2 regions of the Fusibacter sp. JL298sf-3 genome follow, and region 2 is predicted to be linked to the other one. Evidence: predicted binding sites of a transcription regulator. Region 2 holds the regulator's gene; the other holds the start of a gene.

Region 1 (4,181 bases), 120 kb from region 2:
TCCTAAATCCTAAATGATAAATTTCTCTTGTAGCTTATCGACAATTGCAGTTGCAAGTTCTTTAGGCGTTCCTTCAACCACTTTGCCGGCTTGTTTAACACCTTTGGTGAAGGATTTTTTAACTTTTGTCGGAGAGCCTTTAAGCCCCATCTTTGCAGGATCTGCTTCAATGTCAGCAAAGTGCCAAGTTTCGATTTCGAGTTCGCGATGTGCTTGGATAATGCCTTTAACGGACATATAGCGCGGCGCGTTCATCTCTGTAAGTGTCGTAATCAAACAAGGGTACTGAACTTTAATCATTTGGAACCCGTCTTCAAACGAGCGCTTGATGATCGCGTGATCTTCCTTGTGCTCGTATTCGCACACATAAGAAATTTGAGGCAATGCCAAGTGTTCTGCAATTTGAGGACCAACTTGTGCCGTATCGCCATCGATAGCTTGACGGCCTGTTATAACGAGGTCGTAATCTAATTTGTTAAGTGCCGCCGCAATCGTGGTAGACGTCGCGAGGGTATCCGCACCGGCAAATACTCTGTCTGTGAGGAGAATAACGCGGTCTGCGCCCATTGCATAGGCTTCTTTAAGTGCGAGCTCCGCTTGTGGCGGTCCCATTGTAATAACCGTTACATGGGCACCATGAGCGTCTTTTAATTGCAGCGCCATCTCTAGGCCGGCTTTATCGTCCGGATTGATGATGCTTGGCACACCTTCTCTAATCAGCGTACCTGTTTTTGGGTCTAACCTTACTTCATTGGTATCTGGAACTTGCTTTATACATACGACAATTTTCATCGATTCATCCTCCATTACTTCAATTCTTGAGCCGCAATTACCATGCGTTGAACTTCACTAGTACCTTCGTAGATTTCTGTGATTTTCGCATCGCGCATCATTCTCTCTACTGGGTATTCTCTGGTATAGCCGTAGCCACCGTGCAGTTGGATCGCTTTAACTGTAACTTCCATGGCGACTTCAGAGGCCATGAGTTTTGCCATTGCAGCTTCTTGAGAGTATGGCAGTTTGTTTTGCTTTTTGTACGCCGCGTTGTAAACCATGAGGCGCGCCGCTTCGATTTTTGTCTTCATGTCTGCAATTTGGAACTGCGTGTTTTGGAACTTAGAAAGCGAGCGTCCAAATTGTTGTCTTTCTTTTACGTACTTAACCGATTCGTTGTAAGCACCTTGTGCAATACCGAGGGCTTGAGCCGCGATGCCAATACGACCGCCGTCGAGGGTCATCATAGCGATTTTGAAGCCTTTGCCGACGCCACCGAGCATGTTGGACACCGGAACGCGACAGTCTTCAAAGATGAGCTCACATGTGCTCGATCCTCTAATGCCGAGCTTGGCTTCTTTTTTACCAATTGAGAAGCCAGGGGTACCGCTTTCTACAATAAATGCTGTAATGCCCTTGAGACCCAAAGAGCGATCTGTCATGGCAAATACAACGTATATATCTGCATAGCCTGCGTTGGTAATGAATATTTTGCTACCGTTTAAAATGTAGTGATCGTCGCCGTCTTTTACAGCTGTTGTCTGTTGAGCAGATGCATCTGTTCCGGCATTTGGTTCTGTAAGGCCGAATGCACCGATTTTTTCACCTTTTGCTAGAGGCACGAGGTACTTTTGCTTTTGCTCTTCTGTTCCGAATTCGTAAATAGGTGCGCCACACAGCGACGTATGTGCGGAGACGACAACAGATGTTGTGCCGCAAGCCACACCGAGCTCTTCAACTAAGTTGATGTATTGCCAATACGTTCCGCCTGCACCGCCGTAGTTCTCTGGAAATGGAATACCCAGCATCCCCGCCTTTGCCATTTTCTTAACGGTTTCTTCAGGAAATTCTTCCTTCTCATCAATCTCTGCAGCGATTGGTTCTACTTCGTTCTTAGTGAATTGTCTAAACAAGTCACGCATCATGAGATCTTCTTTTGTGAGCTCAAATTTCATGTTTTCCCTCCATTTTGTTAAATAATTAACTCTTCATTGTAAAAAAATAGACATTATCCCCATGAGCCTATTTTAGCAAAGAATCGAAAAAAAGCATAGAGCAATCACACATTTTAATCGACTTAGACAAAAAATTAACAATTTCCTTTTCTTCTCTATTGCATGTATACAGGATACACTTTACAGTTTAAATTTAAAAAGTATTAATATTACGACAAAAATGACTGCCAATAGAATTAAGTTGCTCTTGCGCATGCGACGTATATTGTCCTTGTAAGGGTCCTCGTACAATTTGCCGTTTCGATACGCCAAATTCTCTTTGAAAATTTGATACCGCTCTTTAGGCAACGTGTAAACTGACTTAACCTCCTTATTATATAAGGCCTTTGCCACAGCGCTGTCCTTAAGCGGGACAGACAAAATCTTTTTACCGGCGTCGTCGTGTACGCGCGACCGAATGCCCAGCGCGTACAAGTGCATCTCAAAGTCCGCAAAAACCTGCGTATCATCCGTTACGCAATGGGCAACCTCAGCCCATGCATACAAATAGTCAAATCGTTCTCTCTCAGCATCCATCAATCGACCTCTCTGTATAAAGTGAATTCTTCTTTAATTTCCAGCTGGCGTGCTGTTTTGAGCCAGGCAAAATAACGTTTGAGCTTGTACTTAGAAACCTCAATAGGCGCATAATAATAATCAAAACTGTTCAAAAACTTGCCGTAGTCGAAGTTGCTGTCCACAAGGTCGAGCTTGCTCGCATAAACACTGGCAGAAGCGCTGTTCTTAGCCAGCCAATTGTTGTTCTCGATCAAGTTGGCTTCAAATGCCTTCCACACTTCGGGATAAACATCTAAAACCGTCTCCCTGACGACAAAGACATCCAGCGGCAGTCCCGATGAAAGCGACACGCTGTTTGTCACATATTGATACATATTCACCATCCGATACATGGGCACGTCTTCACTCATTAAAGCCTGATACTGTGTTGGAGAAAAGAAAGCGTTTTGAATGTCCCCTTCTCGATAGGCCGCTTTCATTTTTTCTTCATCTGTCCAGCTGACAATGTTTACATCGCGCTTGGGATCGATGTTCATATCCATGAGAAGCCCCTCGACGAACAATCGATGACTGAAATAGATGTTGATGTTTTCCCGTTGAAGGTCCGACAGTTCTACACCTGCCTTGCGCGAAACAAATTGAGGGTAACCCGACGAATTGAGTCCGACGATTTTGTACGTACCGTCTACCGATTCGTTTTCTAAGTAAAAATCAATCGGCAGTATGGCCAAATCTATTTTGTCTTCCTTTAAATCACTTTGTAGTGTCGTTTCTGAGTAATAAATTTTGTAATTCACAAGCAATGTCTCGTCTAATGTCGGCTGTTCGTAAAACTGTCTCACCGTGGTCAACGCCATGTCGGTGCCTGTCACTGCGATATTCAGTTCAATCGGTGTCGTCTCTATGGCGTGAGACACCTCGACAGTCTCCGGCGTTTCATCACTTGGGTCCACCGCAGATGTCGTGGTCTCTTTGGCGCCACAAGACGTCAGCAAGACCAATACCAAAAGGGCGTAGCCCCACATTTTAAGCTTCATTGATTAACCACCTTAACTTTAATCGTTACAGTTCATTGTAGCATAAAAAAAAACATGTCTCAATGGACATGTAAAGTGAAAAGCCTGTGTTTGTTTTACAGCGCACACACTGATTTTTCAATAGTTTTATCATCTTACCGCTCTCCGACCATCTTGTCTATTTTTTCATTGTCAGGTCGTATAATCTCAAACGACAACACGCCGCCAGGCTCGATAAAATTCTTATCGATGAGCAAATCGTAATCGCTGATAATCTGAGAAATATCGTCCATTGAGGCCTTAATGTGTGTGTTCACTGCTGTGTCGTCTTTTTTCGAAGCTAAAAAACGTTTGATAAAGCGATCGACCAAGCTGCTGCTCATTTTGTGGTAAAAGGACAGCTTAATACGGCCATTGCGCTTGAGAACGCGCTTCGCTTCCGAAATCACGAATTTCGGATTCTCTTCAAAAAATTTATTGCTATGTAGTTGAATGTAGTCAATCGATTCGTCTTCGACGCGGATTCTTTGATTGTCCACTTCGACAATGCGCAGACATTGTCCACCAAAAGTAATGCGCGGGTTGACACATGTCCATTCCATCATCACAGTCATCGATTCTATGTTTGGGGCCTGTGCTTTGCTTTTCAATTCGGAAA
Region 2 (4,181 bases):
ATGGCTTCGCAATAGTCGAAGGCACTGATGCCCAAATCAATTTGCGTGTTTTGCTCTAAGTATCCGGTGGTCATGTCTTTGGATATAAAGATCTCGCCGGCGTCTTTGGTTTCGATACCGGCCAGGATTTTAATCAAGGTGGTTTTACCGGCGCCATTGACGCCGATTAGCCCTACTTTGTCGCCGACGCCCACTGTGAAAGACAAATCTTCCAAGATGGTGTCGATGCCGTAGGTTTTGCAGATGCCCGTACAAGATAATGCAATCATGGTCTACTTCCTTTTCTAGAGTTATCAGATTCATTATACATGATACACTGGTAGAATGAAAGCGCGTGACAAAAGAGGACAGGAAATGTCAAGAAGTAGCTCACAAACTGTCTTATACTAAATCTAGAGGAGGTCGTTATGGCATTGATAGCGGATATGCAAAAATCGGTGGCGTTTATGGAAGCGCATCTGTTGGACGGGATTACTTATGAAGAGGTGGCGGCGCATCTATGTCTATCGCCGTATCATTTTCACCGGATGTTCAAGCTGACCACGGGAACCACGCCGTCTGTCTACATGCGCAATAGGCGTCTGTCTTTGGCCGGTGAACACCTGACACATAGCGACGATTCTATTATAGAAGTCGCCTTTCGTTATGGCTACGAGTGTCCTGAAAGTTTTTCTAGGGCATTTGCGCGGTTTCACGGCATGACGCCGCTTAAAGCCAAGCGTACTGGGGCACCGCTCAAATCTTATAACCGCCTCGTCTTAAAAATGATTTTAGAAGGAGGACAACTGTTGGATTACAGAGTAGAAAAGCGCGCTGCATTTGACGTGCTGTGCAAAGTACGCGCGTTTAATCAGGAAGAGACGTCAAAGGCATCCAATCGAGACATACCGGATTTTTGGACGGCGTGCCAAAACGACGGCACTTTTGAGGCGTTCAGTTCAGACGGCGGGGTATACGGCCTCTGCAGTGCCACGGAGCATGCCAGTCAGTTTTTCGATTACGGCATCGGCAAAGTATACACCGGTGGCGCTGTGCCGGAGGGGTACCGAGTTTGGAGCGTTCCAGAGGCGCTGTGGGCGGTTTTCCCGTGTGTTGGTGACGACGGTGCGTGTATCGGCGCTATGTGGGAACGCATTTTTAAAGAATTTCTGCCGGGATCGACCTATGAAATGGCGCCGGGAACGGATTTTGAATACTACGGCGCCTCAGAGTGCTTCTGCGAGATTTGGATTCCTGTTCTATTGAAAGAATAGCTGAAAAACAGTGCTTTCGAGCGCTGTTTTTTTGTGTGTATAATAGACAGGCCGCTTTTTTTCTAAAATATTAAGAAAATTTTAAAGAAAAAAATAACGAGGTCTCGGTGACCAACGGGGGCTGAAGTTGCGTTAAAAGGTTGTTAGTTGGGCATTTATTGGGTATAATCAACTCTAAGACGATAATTGGTGCGAAAAAAGATTGTTATTTATTTGACAACCTTTAGTAAAAAATGGTACAATATACGAATAAGGCTTAAAGAACGATGAGGTGAGTAATGAAAGAAAAAAACATATCAGTAGCAGTTATTAGGAGATTGCCAAAATACCATCGGTATTTGAAAGACCTCCTCGACAAAGATATTAAACGTATATCTTCAAAGGAATTGAGTAAATTAATAGGATTTACAGCATCGCAAATTCGTCAGGACCTCAATAACTTCGGCGGTTTCGGACAACAGGGGTACGGCTACAACGTCGACGACCTCTATACGGAAATCGGGAAAATCCTAGGTTTGACACGCGAATACAACGTTGCCATTGTCGGAGCGGGAAATATGGGACAGGCACTGGCCAACTATTCGAGTTTCAGCAGATTGGGCTTTCATTTAAAAGCGATGTTCGACATCAACCCCAAATTGGTTGGGCTTAACATCAACGGTGTTCAAGTTTACGACATCGACGAGTTCAATACCTATGTTGAAGAAAACAACATTGAAATCGTCTACATCTGTACGAGCCGTGCGGGCGCTCAAGATGTGGCAGACCGCATTCAAAAGACGAACATTAAGGCGATTTGGAATTTTGCGCCAATCGACTTAAAAGTACGCGAAGACATTGTTGTGGAAAATGTCCATTTGATAGATAATCTGTTAACACTTTCATATTTCTTAAAAGAAAAAGAATAATTCTATCAAAACCACTGCATAATTACGCTCTTTGCATGTTAAAAAAAAGATAAAGAAAATGCGGGACTGGGCATGACCTAGTCTCGTTTTTTTGATAAAATATTCTCTAGGGATTGTAACACATTAAACTTAGGGAGGTACAACATGAAAAGAGAAGTGGTTATTGTCAGTGCTGTTCGTACGGCCATCGGTGCTTTTGGCGGCAGTTTAAAAGGGGTAACCCCTGCAAACTTAGGCACCACAGTTATCAAAGGTGCGCTGGACAAAGTCGGCCTTTCACCTGAAGCGGTTGACGAAGTGCTCTTCGGTTCTGTTCTACAAGCCGGCTACGGCCAAGGCATTGCGAGACAGTGCTGGGTTGGCGCAGGTTACCCGGAATCGGTGCCGTGTACAACGGTGAACATGATTTGCGGTTCCGGTCTTAAAACAGTTTCCATGGCGGTTCAATCGATTCTCGCCGGCGACAACGACGTGGTGGTCGCAGGTGGTACTGAGAACATGAGCATGGCGCCTTATTTGATTAAATCCGGCAGATGGGGCCAGCGCATGGGGAACGGCGAACTGTACGACGTGATGGTGATGGACGGCCTTTGGGAAGCTTTCAACAACTATCACATGGGGATAACAGCTGAAAACATTGCAGAAAAATGGGGTATTACAAGAGAGGCACAGGACGGATTGGCGTACCTGTCTCAGTCGCGTGCGTTTAAGGCGCGTGAATCCGGTCGATTTGACGACGAAATCGTACCGGTGACGATTCCTCAGAGAAAAGGGGACCCTATTGTTTTCGATAAAGACGAGTACATCAAGGAGACGACAGAAGAAAAACTGGCGAAATTGAGACCGGCGTTTAAGAAGGACGGCACGGTAACGGCGGGCAATGCGTCCGGCATTAACGACGGCGCTTCTTGTGTCGTCGTGATGACGAAGGAAAAGGCCGACGCCCTCGGGTTGAAGCCGCTATGCTCAGTGGTGGGCTACGCTTCTGCAGGTGTCGATCCAAAGATTATGGGCATCGGTCCCGTACCGGCAAGTCGAAAGGCGCTTGAAAAATCGGGCCTTTCGGTTTCGGACCTCGACCTCGTTGAAGCCAATGAGGCGTTTGCCGCACAGGCGCTTGCCGTATCAAAAGAGCTCGGTCTCGACCAAGAAAAAGTCAATGTCAACGGCGGCGCAATTGCCCTCGGACACCCAATCGGTGCGTCGGGCAATCGAATTTTGGTCACATTGATTCACGAACTGGTTAAGCGCGAGGGCACTTACGGTTTGGCGACGCTGTGTATCGGCGGCGGTATGGGCGAAGCGGTAATTGTAAAGCGCGCAGAATAAAAGGCGTTTTAGAAAGGACAGTCGATGGCGAATTACACAAATGAAATCGGCCGGATTTTAGACCGATTCCACACAAAACTTTTGATGCAAGACAAGTCGGGCTTTTTTAAAAGGGACTTGGGCTTTAAAATCAGTTTGATGGAAATGCTTATGATTAAGCGCATTGGTGAACAAGAACCCATTCGACTCAACGAACTCATCGACTCGCTGGAAGTGGACCGAAATCTCGTGACCACGACATGCAAGCGCCTGATGATGCTTAAATTGCTCATCAAGCGTCAGGACGAGACCGACGGCAGGGGGCAATGCCTTGAACTGACGTCGGCGGGGCGCGTGGTATATGAGAAAATCGTCCGCGAGCAAAGCAAGGAGTTGGCGTTTGTCCTCGGCGACATCAGCATCAACGAAGAGAAAGCGATTTTGAAATTCGTCAGTAAGTTGGTTCAATACCATACTGAAAAGTACGAAGTCAACAAATAAATACGCGTGGAGGGCTTGACAAGGGGGTCTCCACTGCGTATAATCAGTAAAGTTAAAAAAATATGCAAATCGCCTTTACGGCGGAGTGTTGAACATCCACTTGAAAAAAACTCAAGGTGGGTGTTCTTTTTTTGTGAAAAATTAACGCGTTAGGGGAGAGAGTACCATGGAAAAGAAACAATTTAATCGCTATCTGTTGGCATTGACATTG

What was found. Region 2 encodes Rex, which represses fermentation and respiration genes when NADH is low (regulators of the CRP and FNR family bind a similar motif). Its sites were predicted from a motif close to ATTGTTAANNNNTTAACAAT; they were not measured.
Region 1: the regulator Rex is predicted to act here: its motif matches at 1,963-1,982, upstream of ACR6HW_RS10055 (acyl-CoA dehydrogenase).

What each region holds. Positions count from the first base shown of each region.
Region 1 is NZ_CM132608.1:2,107,274-2,111,454, forward strand. It holds gene ACR6HW_RS10050 (electron transfer flavoprotein subunit beta/FixA family protein) at 10-792, opposite strand; gene ACR6HW_RS10055 (acyl-CoA dehydrogenase) at 807-1,949, opposite strand; gene ACR6HW_RS10060 (hypothetical protein) at 2,130-2,525, opposite strand; gene ACR6HW_RS10065 (substrate-binding domain-containing protein) at 2,525-3,544, opposite strand; gene ACR6HW_RS10070 (methyltransferase domain-containing protein) at 3,679-4,181, opposite strand, start outside.
Region 2 is NZ_CM132608.1:1,985,836-1,990,016, reverse strand. It holds gene ACR6HW_RS09495 (ABC-F family ATP-binding cassette domain-containing protein) at 1-269, opposite strand, end outside; gene ACR6HW_RS09490 (AraC family transcriptional regulator) at 408-1,253, shown strand; gene ACR6HW_RS09485 (redox-sensing transcriptional repressor Rex) at 1,532-2,161, shown strand; gene ACR6HW_RS09480 (acetyl-CoA C-acetyltransferase) at 2,306-3,490, shown strand; gene ACR6HW_RS09475 (MarR family winged helix-turn-helix transcriptional regulator) at 3,515-3,970, shown strand; gene ACR6HW_RS09470 (MATE family efflux transporter) at 4,137-4,181, shown strand, end outside.